DNA from 3 places in the Eubacterium maltosivorans genome. Region 3 is predicted to be linked to each of the others. Evidence: riboswitches for the same ligand, from Rfam matches in the RefSeq annotation. Region 3 holds a riboswitch; each other region holds the start of a gene.
What was found. Region 3 has a riboswitch for cobalamin ahead of CPZ25_RS08705 (DUF2284 domain-containing protein). Riboswitches for the same ligand answer to the same signal wherever they lie in the genome.
Positions count from the first base shown of each region.

Region 1: it holds a riboswitch for cobalamin, as region 3 does, so the genes downstream of both, CPZ25_RS16580 (ABC transporter substrate-binding protein) here and CPZ25_RS08705 (DUF2284 domain-containing protein) in region 3, are expected to answer to the same signal.
Region 2: it holds a riboswitch for cobalamin, as region 3 does, so the genes downstream of both, CPZ25_RS14120 (LytR/AlgR family response regulator transcription factor) here and CPZ25_RS08705 (DUF2284 domain-containing protein) in region 3, are expected to answer to the same signal.

Region 1 covers NZ_CP029487.1:3,587,079-3,592,083, forward strand. Annotated here, with positions in the region: gene CPZ25_RS16565 (MTAP family purine nucleoside phosphorylase) at 1-287, shown strand, start outside; gene mtnA (S-methyl-5-thioribose-1-phosphate isomerase) at 630-1,664, shown strand; gene CPZ25_RS16575 (sugar phosphate isomerase/epimerase family protein) at 1,674-2,456, shown strand; cobalamin riboswitch at 2,470-2,661, shown strand; gene CPZ25_RS16580 (ABC transporter substrate-binding protein) at 2,769-3,719, shown strand; gene CPZ25_RS16585 (FecCD family ABC transporter permease) at 3,790-4,824, shown strand; gene CPZ25_RS16590 (ABC transporter ATP-binding protein) at 4,839-5,005, shown strand, end outside.
Region 2 covers NZ_CP029487.1:3,030,675-3,035,679, reverse strand. Annotated here, with positions in the region: gene CPZ25_RS14135 (accessory gene regulator ArgB-like protein) at 1-500, opposite strand, end outside; gene CPZ25_RS14130 (cyclic lactone autoinducer peptide) at 500-649, opposite strand; gene CPZ25_RS14125 (sensor histidine kinase) at 809-2,101, opposite strand; gene CPZ25_RS14120 (LytR/AlgR family response regulator transcription factor) at 2,135-2,854, opposite strand; cobalamin riboswitch at 3,257-3,419, opposite strand; gene CPZ25_RS14115 (MATE family efflux transporter) at 3,487-4,845, opposite strand; gene CPZ25_RS14110 (oligopeptide/dipeptide ABC transporter ATP-binding protein) at 4,860-5,005, opposite strand, start outside.
Region 3 covers NZ_CP029487.1:1,813,856-1,818,860, reverse strand. Annotated here, with positions in the region: gene CPZ25_RS08715 (sugar-binding transcriptional regulator) at 244-1,182, shown strand; gene CPZ25_RS08710 (ATP-binding protein) at 1,165-1,695, opposite strand; gene CPZ25_RS08705 (DUF2284 domain-containing protein) at 1,720-2,325, opposite strand; cobalamin riboswitch at 2,439-2,601, opposite strand; gene CPZ25_RS08700 (peptidoglycan DD-metalloendopeptidase family protein) at 3,096-4,394, shown strand; gene CPZ25_RS08695 (DeoR/GlpR family DNA-binding transcription regulator) at 4,691-5,005, shown strand, end outside.

The sequences.
Region 1 (5,005 bases), 1.8 Mb from region 3:
GGACCGTTGTTGTGGTCAACGGCCCCCGGTTCTCGACCCGTGCCGAAAGCCGCATGTTTGCCATGATGGGAGCGGATGTCGTCAATATGACCCAGTATCCGGAAGGATACCTGTGCATGGAAAAGGGGATTCCGGTTGTCAACATCGCCCTGATCACAGATTACGATGCCGGACTGGAGGGCCGCCCGGATATCAAGCCTGTGCAGGCCGAGGATGTGATGCGTGTGCTCGAGGATAACAACGACCGGGTGAAACAGCTGATTTTTAAGATGATTGAACGCATATAAAAAAGATACCTCCCTTAACCAAGGAAGGCCAGACGGCAGACAAAGGATGTCCGCAAGAGATAAAGCGTTAAAAAGAGGCTTTTGAAGTGGAAAGTGGATAGTGGAAAGTTGAAAGTTCAGGGGCAAATCAGCCGTTGGCCGATTTGATTGAATGCGGCCTGTGGCCGCTGTTCCAGTCGTTTTTGCGTCAGCGAAAACGTTCCATAACTTTCCACTTTCAACTTTCAATTTTTAACTCAAAGGGCTTCAAGCTTTCTCTTTGCAGCTCATGACCGACTTTGCCGACGTCCTGACCTCCCTTAACCAAGGGAGGCTTTTTCAGATAGCGAGAAAGGAAGAATGATGAAACCTGTTTATTATGAAAATGGCGCTTTAAAAATGCTTGACCAGACTCTGCTGCCAACCGAGGAGGTAACGCACAGTTACACCGACTACCGCGAGATTGCCGCCGCCATTGTGGATATGATTGTCCGCGGGGCGCCGGCCATCGGAGTGACGGCCGGATACGGCGTTTATTTTGGCGCGCTGGAATTTGAAAAGCTGCCGAAGGAGACCTTTTTAAAGGAAATGGAGACTGTCTGCCACGTGCTTCGTGCCACCCGGCCAACGGCAGTCAACCTGTTCTGGGCAGTGGACCGGATGGAGGGCGTGATCAAAAACAACTCGGAAAAAACAGTGGCAGAGATCACAGCGCTCCTGAAAACCGAAGCAGACGCCATTTGCAGTGAGGATATTAAGATGTGCCGGGATATGGGCGCTTACGGTGCAGAGCTGATCCACCGTAAGGATACCATCCTGACCCACTGCAATGCAGGAGCCCTCGCCACAGCGGATTACGGGACAGCCCTCGGCGTTGTGCGCGCCGCCTGGGAGGCAGGCAAGGAGATATCCGTCTACGCCGATGAGACAAGACCCTTTCTGCAGGGGGCCCGTCTCACCGCCTATGAGCTTCAAAAAGATGGCATTCCAGTCACACTGATCACAGACAATATGGCCGGCTGGATGATGAAGCAGGGAAAAATCGACTGTGTGGTGGTGGGGGCAGACCGCATCGCCCGAAATGGCGACGTGGCCAATAAGATTGGAACCTACAGCGTGTCCATTCTGGCAAAAGCCCATGGCATTCCTTTCTATGTGGCAGCGCCCACCTCAACCATTGATTTTAATATGTGGTCCGGCGATGATATTGTCATTGAGGAACGGGACACAAGAGAGATCAGCCATATCAAAGGACAGCAGATCGCGCCGGACGGTGTGCGCATGGAAAACCCGGCCTTTGACGTGACCCCGCATCAGAATGTCACAGCCATCATCACAGAAAAGGGCGTTGTATATCCGCCCTTTGACCTGAGCATACCCAGGCTTCAGGGTGAATAGAGGAAGCCGATGAAATACAGTATGTTTTCGTGGTTTGGCTACTTCATGCCTTTTGAGGAGCGCATTGACATGATCAAAGAAGCCGGTTTTGACGAGGTGATGATTTCCTGGGAGGACGAGTGCGAGCCCTATTATCTGGAGAAAGAAAAATTTCCGGACATTGTGCGGAGCAAGGGGCTTGGAATCACCAATATTCACGCGCCCTTTATCGGTTATAACGACATCTGGGAAAAGGAGCCTGCACAGACCAGAGCGCTTTTAGATACCTTTGTCAGTTTTGTGCGGGACTGCCGTACCTTCGAGATTCCAGCTGTGGTGGTACACACTAATGATCTGGACCTTGGCCCCTATAAATGGGAAAATGGGCTGGCTTTTTTCTCAGAGCTGGCAGAGGCCGGGGAGAAGTACAGCGTCAATATCGCCGTTGAAAATGTGTCGCGGCAGTTTTTGCTGAAGGGACTGCTGGACGCCATCCAGGCCGATCATTTTGGTATGTGTTATGACAGCTCCCATGACTATATGCTGCCCTGCGGCAGAGGTAAGATTCTTAAAACCTACAAAGACCGGATCAAGGCGCTGCATTTGTCCGACAATGACCTGCATATTGACCGGCACTGGATACCGGGCGAGGGTGAAATCCCCTTCTGTGAGGTCATGCCTGAGATCCTGAGCACCGGCGTGGATTTTATCTCCTACGAGGTTATCGCAAGCGATGCGTGGAAAAAGCGGGAGCCCCTTGAGTTCTGCCGTGCAGTTCGGAACAGTCTAGATCTGGAGAACAATAATTTCTAATTGCACAATTCGGGGATTTGTGCTAAACTTCAATTAACAACTTAATGATGCTGTTTTGTTAGAGGAAAGCGGTTGAAATCCGCTACAGCCCCCGCTACTGTAATTGCAGACAAGATCCTCATAGACCACTGTCAGGCGTATCCTGATGGGAAGGGAGGATGGAGAAGGAAGCAAGAGTCAGGACACTTGAAGCAAAGCGATATAATCACTTCGGAGGGAAGTAGAGGATTGTATATTATCATAATCCGGCCTCTCTCATGGGGTCGGTTTTCTTTGTTTTAAGCAGTTTTAAATTTATTTATGGAGGGACCAATGAAGAAGAGTGTATTGAAAAGTTTGCTGATGGCTCTGGCCTGCGCGGCGCTGTTGTTTGGCGCGGCAGGCTGTGCTCAGAATAGCCAGAAGGGTGGAGAAGCTTCCGGCGCGGTTACTGGAGAAACCGCTTACCCAATCTCCATTACCGATGATCTGGGCAATAATGTGGAAATCGAAAAGGAACCCGCAAAGATCGTGTCTCTGTCACCCGCAAACACCGAAATCCTGTTTGCCCTGGGTGTGGGAGACAAGGTGGTCGGACGGACCGATTACTGCAATTATCCCGAGGAAGCTGCCCAGGTAGCGTCGATTGGCGATTACAATAATCCCAATGTGGAAAAGATTATTTCCCTGGCCCCGGATGTCGTTCTGGCGGGTGATCTGATCAGCGATGATGTCCGCAGTCAGATTGAAGCCACCGGCGCAAAGGTTATTACTTACACACCAATGTCTGTGGACGCGGTGGAAAGCACCATCATTAATACTGGCAAGGTGGTTAACGCCAATGATAAGGCCAAGGAAATCACCGACAGCATGACGAAAAAATATGATGAGATTAAGGAAAAGGCTGCGGCAGCCAATCCGCAGAAATCAGTCTTTATCGATATTGGCGGTTATTACAGCGCCGGAGATAACTCCCTGCTGGGCAATATGCTTAAGGATATTAACGCCAAAAACATTGCCTCAGACGCCGGCACAGACTGGCCGCAGCTGAGCGTTGAACAGATTATCGCAAAGAACCCGGACGTCTATGTGTCCTTCTTTACCACACCGGACGAGATCAAAAAGGTGCCGGGCTTTGACCAGGTCAATGCTGTCAAGAACGACGCCATTGTCTATTACGAAATGCTCTCTCCGGACAGCGACCTGATCCAGCGCCCCGGACCGCGTATTGTCGATGGGCTGGAGCTGCTGGCTACAGCCGTTTATCCGGATCAGTTTAAGTAGAAAGATTTCTCCGCAGGGGGGCTTTTGCCCCCAGCGGAGGTTTTAAACAGACGGTTAAGGAAGAGGTCGGATGAAAACAAAGATGAAAAGATACGCGATGCCCTTATCCATTGTAGGGTGCCTGATCTTAATTTATTTATGCACCATCGTAGGCATTACCTCCATTCCCTTTGGCGACGCTAACAGGATTTTACTGCACGAGGTGCTGCACCTTCCTGTTAACATGGAGGGAATATCGGCCGGTAATATTGCGATTATCTGGAATGTACGGCTGCCGAGAGTCATTTTAGGCTTTCTGACAGGCGGAGCGCTGGCAGTCTGCGGCGCGGCCTATCAGGGGATTTTCAAGAACCCCATGGCAGATCCTTTTATTCTGGGGGTGTCTTCCGGTGCGGCGCTGGGCGCGTCCATTGGAATTGTCATGCACTTTTCAGCAGGTTTCCTGGGATTAAATGGGACCGCTGTTCTAGCCTTTGTAGGCGCCTTTCTGGCGATCTTTTTAGTGTATAACATTTCAAAGGTCGGGAGAAAAGTGCCGGTTGCGTCCCTGCTGCTGAGCGGGATTGCCGTGAGCCAGTCGCTGACGGCTTTTATGTCCCTGCTCATGATTTTCAATGTTCAGAGCATGAATCAGATTATGTTCTGGACCATGGGGAGTCTGAACGGTAAGGGATGGGACCAGGTAATTACTGTTTTACCTTACGTGGTCATCGGCTGTCTGATCCTGTTCACAACGGTTCGGGAGCTGGATATCATGCTTCTCGGAGAGGACGCGGCCACACAGCTTGGGGTCAATACCGACCATCTGAAGAAAAAAGTGTTGATTGTCTCATCTGTGATTACCGCGGCTGTGGTTTCCGTGACAGGGATTATCGGCTTTGTCGGACTGGTGGTGCCGCACATTGTAAGAATTTTGTCCGGCCCGAAGCATCGGATTTTGCTGCCCTTTTCACTGGTGTTTGGAGGAACCTTCCTTATTATCTGCGATACACTGGCCCGGACCGTTTCCTCACAGGAAATTCCGGTGGGAATCATCACCGCTGCTTTTGGCGGCCCCTTTTTTATTTACCTTTTGCGTAAATCGAAGAAAGGAGGTACCCGTTAGTGGAAGATGCTGTTATGTTGAAATTTGAAGGCGTTCATACCGGCTATGGCAGCAAAGAGGTGATTAAGGGCTTTACAGCAGAGATTCATAAGGGTGAGTTTGTCGGCCTTATCGGCTCGAACGGTACGGGCAAATCCACGCTGCTCAAATGCCTGTCGGGCCTTCTGCCCATTACCGGCGG
Region 2 (5,005 bases), 1.2 Mb from region 3:
AACCGGCTGTTAAAAACCAGTCCGGCAAGCAACGCACAAGCACTGATAGCCACCAGTATTCTTCTCGCCCGTTTCCGGTAATGGGTGCACTCTGCATCATCCAGCGGCTTTGCGCTGTTTTCGACCGGCGCCCATTTGTAGATCACCGGAAAAGCGGACAGCGTAAGCGCTGCGGTAACCACCGCAACCGCCCCTGCCGGGCAGAACCGGGCAATGAGTAAAACAGAAAGTATTGTGATCCATGACAGCAGGTAGCAGACCCCGCGTGTATCGGCGTGATAACCGCCGGCATAGGCGCGGATGGCCGCATATACAATTAAAAAGAGTATGGTCTCCGGCAGCATGCCGAAAAGCAGGCCCACCAAAAGCATGGAAGCGTAGTGAACCGTTTTGAGCATTAAAACCTTGATTCCAAACTGGTATATTTCAACATCTTCATCGACCACAATTTCTCTTTTTTTTAATTGATAAATTAATGCTTCAGAAGCTTTCTCAAACATTAGAATTTACGGAATTTTTTAGTATTTACGGGAGCTTTTTCTTGATGATGGATCATCCAACATGCTGTGTTAGCATCTTTAACTGCTTCATGATGAGCAGCTTTTGCCACATTTTTTAGGATTTTATTCTTGAAACCATCTTTTTTCATTTAGTACACCTCATAACATTCTATATTATGTAGTTTATCAGCTGATAAATGCTATTATATGTACAAAGAAAATAAATCACAATCTTTACTGCTTCAAGAAATAAATTTATGGTCTTTTATATTTTAAATATGTCCAAAGTAAGAAATTCTATGCTCTTTTTACGATGAAGAAATTAAAATTTCAACCCTAAACATTTCTTCTGCTTTGTATTGAATACTTCCATTATACTTTTCAATCGCTGCCTTTACATTTTTCAAACCAACGCCCATATGTTCTCCTTCCTTTGTACTTTTTAATTCATTATTTTTATAATCAATCTTGCCATTATAACTATTACAAACAACTATTGTTATAAAATCATTAAACTTAAATAGTTTAATCTCTATATGTCTTTCGTCTACTGAAAGTTCAAGACATGCGTCAATTGCATTATCTAATAGGTTAGAAAAAATTGTAGTAACATCAAAAAAATCCATAAATTCAATACCTACATCTTCTATTTTTAGTGTAACATTTATATCATTTTCATCACACTTTATTAATTTATTGTTGATGATTATTGTTAGAAAGCGATTACTACATTTAAAGCGACTTCCCAATTCATCCATTTTTCTATAAATTGTTCTAGCGTAGCTTTGAGCCATATCACCATTATCATTAGCATAAAGTTCCTCAACAGTTTGCATATGATTTTTCATATCATGTATTAATCGTCTCGAATAATCATATTGCGCTTCAATACTTTTATAATAAGTATTTTGCATTATTACCTGCTGTTCTTTCAAATCCATCTCTCTTTCCAGTTGATAGCGTTTTGATATAGCTTCAAATAGATAGACCAAATATATATCTAATCCAATGAACCCAAAGCAAATATATGCTAAAGCGATTCCAGACGAATTTTGTTGTATTGTTATATAAAAATAATACAGCACACTTATTTCAAAAACCGCCAGTAACATTAAAAAGATATTTTGAACTATTTTGAGTGTATTCAATTCGTTCTTTTTAAATATAGATACAAAAATATAAAATCCGCACAATAAAATTATTTGATTGCATATTCCGGAAAGAAATAAAAAATTAAAACTTTCCTCAACTCCTTCTATCGTAGTATCCATTATTAAAGAAACAATTACAACAGATATAACATCTGAAAAAATTATATAAAGCGCAAAGACAAAATCATAGATTAACATCCACTTCTTGTCAAATATAAAGAGAGAATAGCTAATTAAGCATAGTGATATTAATAAAAAAATTATTTTAAATATAGGAATGCCTAGGATATTCAATCCTATTGCTGCAACAACAAAAACTAAAAAGCTAATAAAATATTTAAAGTTTTCTCCATATTTTCTATCATATACTTCGGACATAAAACGAAACATAATATATCCTGTAATCCCATACGATAAAGCCATATCTAGTACATAAATCCACTTATCCATATTCTTCCCCTAAACTATCCTCCAAGCCCTTTCTCACAACAGCTTAAAATTCTCCTCAATATAATCAAACAGCCGCGCTTTAAATTCTACGGCGCGCTTCTGAGCTATGGGCAGGGTTTCGCCATTGTCCAGATACAGGTCGGCGCCTGCAATGCGCTTACAGTGGAACAGGTTCACAATCACGCTTTTGTGGCAGTATTCAAAGTCAAAGTCCTGAACCTTTTCCATAATCTCGCTCAGGACGCCGTTAAATTCAAAATCGCCCTGCGCGGTGCACATTTTGATCTTTCGCCGCACGCGCTCAAAATAATAAATATCGTTGCTGGCAAAGACCTTTAACTCGCCGCCCATCATCAGGGAAATATCGTGACTTTTGTTCTCCTTTTCGATAAAATCAAACACTTCGGTCAGCACCATGTTTACCTTTGCCGTGTTAAAGGGCTTGACCAGATATTCAAATGCGTGCACAGCAAAGGCGTTGCGCATGTAGTGGGTATAGCTGGTGATAAAGATAATCTTGACCCGGGCGTCCCACTTACGGATCTGCTTGGCCGTATCGATCCCGTCGGTTTTTGGCATCTCCACGTCAAGAAAAAGGATATCAAACTGGATACGGTCCTCAAGCACCTCGCTGCCGTCATGATAGACGTACGTTTCCACATCAATACTGTGTTCCTCACCATACCTGATGATGAGCGTCTCCAGTTTTTCCGCAATCAAAGCATTGTCGTCGCAAATTCCAATTCTAATCATCCCATTTTCTGCCTTTCCGGCATTTCTTCCATTATACCATATTTTCCCCTATCACCCTATAAAAAGGGGGTGCGAACTTCATTTCTCCTAAATCTTATACCATAAAAATACACTTTGGAAACCATAATTTCAAAATTTTTCAAAAAAAAGAAAAGCCCCGGCGTTTGGGACTTTTCCAAAAAAGGGAGGGTTTTTCAGCCTCGCTGACTGAAAAGAGGATTTAATGACACCTGTCTGATGGAACAGGCATTATGAGATTTAATTAAATACGAATGATAAGGCGACCGTCCTTAAATTCCATAAAAAAATCCCTCTCGGATTCAGAGAGGGATGAACGAACACAGTATAATCTGGATGGTAAAGGTTTTGTTTCGTTTCTTAAGCACTCTAAATCGGAGTCTTTTAAGAACCAATCACTATGTCGGTCTTCTGGCTCAGCAATATCATCTTTCCGCCTTCCCATCATCATTGACAGTGGCTTTTTCAGAAAGCATTTTGCATTACAGCTGCGATTACAGCAAGGGACTCTCACCCTTTTCCCACTACATAGGATCATTCAATATTTAATTAACTTCATCATACGCCCTTTAGGCGGCTTTGTCAACAACTTCTTTTGAAATATTTACGATTTTTCAGACGGCCCTTTCCGGCCGCCAGCCGCCTTTATAATAATAGAGCAAAAGCACTGCTCCGGTCACGATCCAGGTCAGCGGATAGCTCAGGTAGATCATGCGCGCATCGTGTACAAACCTCAGGGTGGTAAAAATCCAGCTCAGCCGCAGGCCGCACATGCACACCAGAGTGATGACCATGGGGATGACCGTAGCCCCGGCCCCCCGAAGAACGCCCACAAACACCTGATCGGCAGCGTAAATGCCATAAAGGGGCACCACGGTGTACAACTGGCGCATGCCGTTTAAAACCACTGCCTCGTCCGAGGTAAACATGCCCAGGATCAGCCGGGCGTTCAGAATAATCATTACGCCCAGGCCAATGGTCACACCAACGCACAGCAGCAGGCAGACGTTCTTGCCTTTTACCACCCGCTCCCAGCGCCCTGCGCCCATATTTTGGCCCACGAAGTTGGAGATGGCCAGACAGAAGGCGTCAATGGGCATAAAGAGAAACCCGTCAATCTTCATATAAGCGGTAAACCCAGCCATGACCTCCAGCCCAAAGGTGTTAATCTGGGACTGGACCACCACATTGGAGAAACAGACCAGCACAGACTGCAGCCCGGCGGGCAGGCCGATACGCACAATATCTCTGAGTGTCTGGACGTAAAAACGGATTCTCGCTGGCCGCAGCCGATAGATGGGGTCGGCCCTCAGCAGGATAATGACAATGAGCACAGCGGCGGCCAGCTGGGCCAGGGCAGTGGCCAGCGCAGCTCCGGCAACGCCCATGCCCAGCGGCCCTACAAAGAGCAGATCAAGCCCGATATTTAGCACCACCGTGACCACCAGACAGGCCAGCGGGGTTTTGGAATCGCCCACAGCACGCAGGACGCCGCTGCCAATATTGTAAAGGGTCATGGGTATCATGCCCAGAAAATAGATGCGGATATAGGGTATGGCGTATGCCAGCCCAACCTCGGGAATGTTCATCATCCGCAGCATAGCCGGCGCAAAGGCCAGACCCAGAACAGTGAGGACAAGGCCGGATACTAGGCTCAGGGCTACGGCGGTGTGCACAGCTTCCTGCACTTTATCGTATTTCCGGCTGCCAAAAAACTGTGAAATCAGCACGCTGGCCCCGATAGACAGGCCGATAAAAAAATAGATCATAAAGGTGATGAGCAAACTGCTCGCGCCTACAGCTGCCAGCGCGTCTGCGCCCACCAAACGGCCGACAATCACGGCGTCAGCTGTATTGTACAGCTGTTGGCAGAGGTTTGAGAACATAAGGGGCAGGGCGAACAGCAGCAGCTGCCGCCCAATCCTGCCCTCGGTCATCTGGCCCTTTAACGGGATTTCACGGGTTTTTTCCATAGGGTTTTCCTTAATTAATAGAGATGGCAGGCCACCTGGTGGCCTGGCGCCACGTCCTTCAGGACGGGCTTGTTCGTTTTGCAGACCGGCATACATTTTTGACATCGCCCGGCAAAGGGACAGCCCGGCGGTAAATCCAGCGGGCTCGGCGGGTCACCGT
Region 3 (5,005 bases):
CTCACCTCCGGTATCGGTTTCAACTTGTTTATAGAATATCACCGGAATTAACATTTGTCAAACAAAAAAACGTAAAATAATTTAAAATCCTTGAAAAAACCCATAAAAATATGAAAAATAAGCAATAAACTGACAAATGTAAAGTATTTTGCATTTTGAATCTTAAAGATAGTGGATTGACATTTGTCAAAAAATAGAGTATATTTAGAAAAAAAGCTGTTGACATTTGTAAAGGAGAGCATCATGAAAGAAAAGGAGCTGATCCGTCTTATTAGCGCGGCGCAGATGTATTATGAAGAGAACATGACTCAGGCAGAGATTGCAAAGTCGATGGGTATCTCGCGGCCTTCGGTCAGCAATCTGCTGAACAAAGCCCGCAAAGAAGGTATTGTTAAAATTGAGATCAAATCTTTTGACAGCACCAGCATTGGAAAAAGCCGGGAACTGTGTAACCGGTTTGGCTTAAAGAGCTGCCAGGTGGTCAGCTGCACAGAGGATAAGAACGAAACACAGGAGCGTCTTTATGAAGCCGCTGTGGATTTTCTTTTGGAAATCCTGCCTAAAACCCGAATCCTTGGCCTTGGCTGGGGTTATAATATCAGCCGTGTCATTGATATTTTAGCGGGCAGGGAGCTTGCTGGGCAGTACAGCGGGAAGGTCTGTCCGCTGATCGGGACGGCCACAGTGCCGCACAAGGGCTACCATCCCAATGAGCTGGCTACGGATTTTGCCCGAAAAACGGGATTTGAGGCGGATTTTTTGATCTCGCCGGCCTTTCCTACGACCAAGCAGGAACGGGATTTATTTGTGACGACAGATAATTATAACAGTATTCTGGCCCTGTGGAAAAAGACAGACACCGCACTGGTGACCCTTGGCGGCTACCCCTGTGTGCCGGACCACGCCACTGCCCTGCGCTTTGGGCGGCGGCTGATCACGGAGCGGGCGACCTCCAATATTCTGTCTTACTTTTTTAACTGGAAGGGACAGCAGATAAAAGGGGAGGATGATTTTGCCATACAGATTCCGCTGGGACCGCTTTCTAAAATTAAGAATTTTATTGGCATTGTGCCTGTGGAGGCTAATGTAGGATCGGCCATCGGCTGTCTGAACACCGGGTTCGCGCGCCACCTTATCATTGATGAGGTGACGGCTGAGAAGATTTTAAAAACGGACGTATAGCAGATCGCTGCCAAAACGCTCCTCGGCGTGGTCGGGGCTGTGTCTCAGGATAAAAGAAGTCAGCTCCCGGCCGCCGATTCGGCGGGTGTCCCGGATGCCGTCATAGGCGGCAGTGAGCGCCTGGAGCTCTTCGGTATACTGGGGAAGGAGCTGGCAGGGCTGCTCGGTTTTAATGGACAGGGAGATAACGCCCGCGTTAAAAAGGTTGATGGTGAAGTCTACGCTTTTTTCTCCGGCGGAAAAGGCGCTTTCCAGCAGCAGCTCTGTCATCCTGCAGATGTCCCGTTCTCTCACAAAGGAGGACATGGGGTAGAAAACCACAGGGTTAAAGTCAATCCCTTTTTCCTGGGCGATGGCCTGAAAAAGGGAGAGAACGCCGTCCAGGGCGCAGTAGGCTGTGGCGGCCTTTTTTTTGAGGACGCTGTATTTTTCTTTGAGCGCATGAAGATCGGAAACAGCGACGGCCGGGGGCAGGGGCTCGGCCGTGGAGATGGGCGAAATAGTCAGGTTCATGGCGGTTCTCCTTTCTGAATCGGGCTAAAACAGCACAAAGCTGAAATAGGTAACGGTTTCGGGGCCATTATTATAGGAAAGGCCGGTTTTGCTGGCCAGATCCATCACGACGATGCCATAGCCTTCCACGGATGGAAAAATCTGGTCTGGGTAACGGCAGGGGGCGTCGGGGTAGGTGCACTGGTCGCAGAGGATACAGCCCTCTGTGGAGAGCACCAGAGCGCCAGGATAATGGGCTCTGAAAAGACGGGCAGACTTGGCCGTAGCGGCCTCGTGAAATATGCGGGCCCGGTGCCAGCCTCTAAAGTCATACTGGCCTTTTAAATCGGTAACGGTTGAGAGCAGACAGACGTTTTCGTAGGAGCGGCATTTGGCGACACAGCTGTTGTAGCTGCCTACCGCGGGCGGGCAGGCCCAGGTAGCGCCGTAATGGCCGCATTGGTTTCCCTCGCATAAAAGCCTTGTGCCCATGGAAAACAGCAGATCGCTGGTTTTGGCAAAGGCATATTCATGAATGCCGAACAGTCTGCGTTTATCTTCAAGCTGCCGCTTAATGGTCATCAGGCTTTTAATAACGGTGTCACCTTTAAACTCTTTGGCAGGCTCTGCCTGTTTTTTTATTTCAATCAATGGAAAGACCTCACCTTCATTTAGTACAATAAAAAAGCCTTCCCCGGCTAGAGAAGGCAAAAAATACGAAATTGATTAAGGAACGTATCTCTTAAATGACTCTAAATCGGAGCGTTTTAAGAAAACATTATGCCGGTCTTCTGGCTCTACAATGGCATTCCCCTTCCCTTCCCATCCGGCGGACAGTGGCACATAAGGGGACATATTGCATTACAGCTGCGATTACAGCAAAGGATTTTCACCTTTTTCCCATTTACATAATGTTTACAATATTAAGTTGCCTTTATCATATCCCTTTGATTTTCTTTTGTCAAGGTTTATTGGGCCCTGACAGGGGCTTTTTCGTAAATTTATTTTTTTACAACAAGATTTTCCCCTTTGTTTTAATCTTAAATGTAAAGAAAAAAATACTGAAAAGCCGGTAAAGGGGCGAGAACCGCCTTAATTAAACCAAAAACACGTATGTTTTAATGAATTTTTCATAAAATATTAAGTAATTTCGGTTAAGGTATTGGCAAGGGCCAAAGGATATGTTAAAATATATCTAAATTGTAAATAACTTTACAATTTGGTCAAAATTATATATAGGAGGGTGGTGATTAGGCATTAGCAACGAAAGCCATCGCTCAAGTGGCAAGCTCCAAATGTTTTTTAAGAAGCTTGCGCATTACGCCAAGCACTTGAGCAAAAGAGAAAAAGTCGTATTCACAGGTTTCTGTGTAGCGCTTCTTCTCGGATTCTTTTCTTCAACCTGTCTTGGTTACAAGGTAATGGTTGACGGAGAGGTTTTAGGCTATACAAAGGATGCGGCTGTGTTTACACAGAGTCTGGATCAGGTAGAGCAGGATATGCGATCGAAAACGTCGATCGAAACAGCATATGTCTACAATGATATACAGATTAAAAAGAGCATCACGTTTAATAAACCAATGTTGTCAGAGGAAGAATTTACTGATGCATTGAACGCGCAGAACCTTCAGGTTGGCGTTCATGGTGTAGAATTAAAAGTTGACGGACAGGAAGTTGGAAACCTGGCTTCATCTGATCAGGTACAGGCCGGTATTGCAGGTGCAATTAATAAGATCGGTAACGTACAGGGTACAGATAAGCTGGTAAAATGCGACATCCAGAGCGACGTTGTAGAAACGCCTAAGAATTTTCCGCTCGAGGACTTAAACAGTCCGGACGAGTGCGCTAATCTTTTAGCAACAGGTAATACTAATCCGAGTAAGAGTGAAGAGAGTACGAACGCTCCAATCCAGGTAGCAAGCCGTGGTGGAGCCGATGTGGCAAGAGACCAAAGCAATGAGCCAGCCCAAGAGGAAGCTTTAGCAGCTGAAGGTACCGTTGAAAATAATAGTAATGAGAATGTAGAAAACCAGAATAATGAGACTGAGACAAGCTCCAGTATCTTAAAAATTAATCTGACTAAAACATCAACTAAAAAAGAAGACATACCTTTCCAGACCGTTGAGCAGGAAGATCCAAATGTATATGTTGATCAAACTGTAGTTACACAGCAAGGTGTGAACGGACAACTTGATAAGGAAGTCGAAACCGTCTATGAAGACGGTAAGGTTGTGAGTGAAACAACCTTATCCGAAACAGTCGCGAAAGAGCCGGTGGCTCAGATTGTTTCAAAGGGAACGAAGCAGTACCCGACCATGTCTTCAAAGAAAGGCAACTTTATTTTACCGGCAACCGGTAATATTTCCGCTTTAGACAAGCCAGGAAGCCACGCAGGCTGCTTTGCAGTAGACATTGCGAACTCAATGGGTACGCCGATCTACGCACCGCAGAGTGGTACAGTCATCCGGGCAAGTGAATTTGGCGGTTACGGATTATGCGTTGACATTATGATGGACGATGGAAAAACTGTCCTGAGAATGGGTCATAACTCCGAATTTAAGGTAAGCGTTGGTGACCGGGTCGAAAAGGGCCAAGTCGTAGCGTTAATGGGCAGCACTGGTAACTCAACCGGACCGCACTCCCATTTTGAAATCCGCATTAACGACGTTCAGCAATTTTTACCAGACTATTTTGACATCAAGGACGGCGATAACGTCTGATGTCATGATCGAAAAAATTAGTATATGCATATCACTGATAAAAAAGAACCAAATCGCGTGTTTGGTTCTTTTTTTATTTTTTGTAAAGAACCGGGGCGGTGGTCCGGCCGCCAGTGTTTCGTGTTTGTTGACTTTTATACCCGGGCATGATAGGCTTAAACAGTCAAATTCAGTCATTTACAATCAGTATTAAGGCGGGAAATAGGAAATATTTGATTATTTTTGAAGTTTTTTGAATGAAAATGCTTGACAATGACTGAAAATGGTGATATTATACAGTTGCGGAGGAGAGAGAGATGTTAACAGAGGAAAGATTTAACATTATATTAAAAACCGTGGAGAACAAAAAAGCAGTGACCGTGCAGGAGCTGACGGAGCTGCTCGGAAGCTCGGAATCAACGGTGCGGCGGGATCTTACCGCCCTGCACGAAATGGGTCTGGTTCATAAGGTTCATGGAGGTGCGACAGCCGTTGACAACAGCTATACAACAAATGAAGACGATGTGGCTTATAAACACGGGCAGTACAGTGAGGAAAAAAAGCGCATTGGACAGTACGCGGCTTCGCTCATTCATAAAGGCGACTTTGTCTTTATTGACGCGGGGACAACT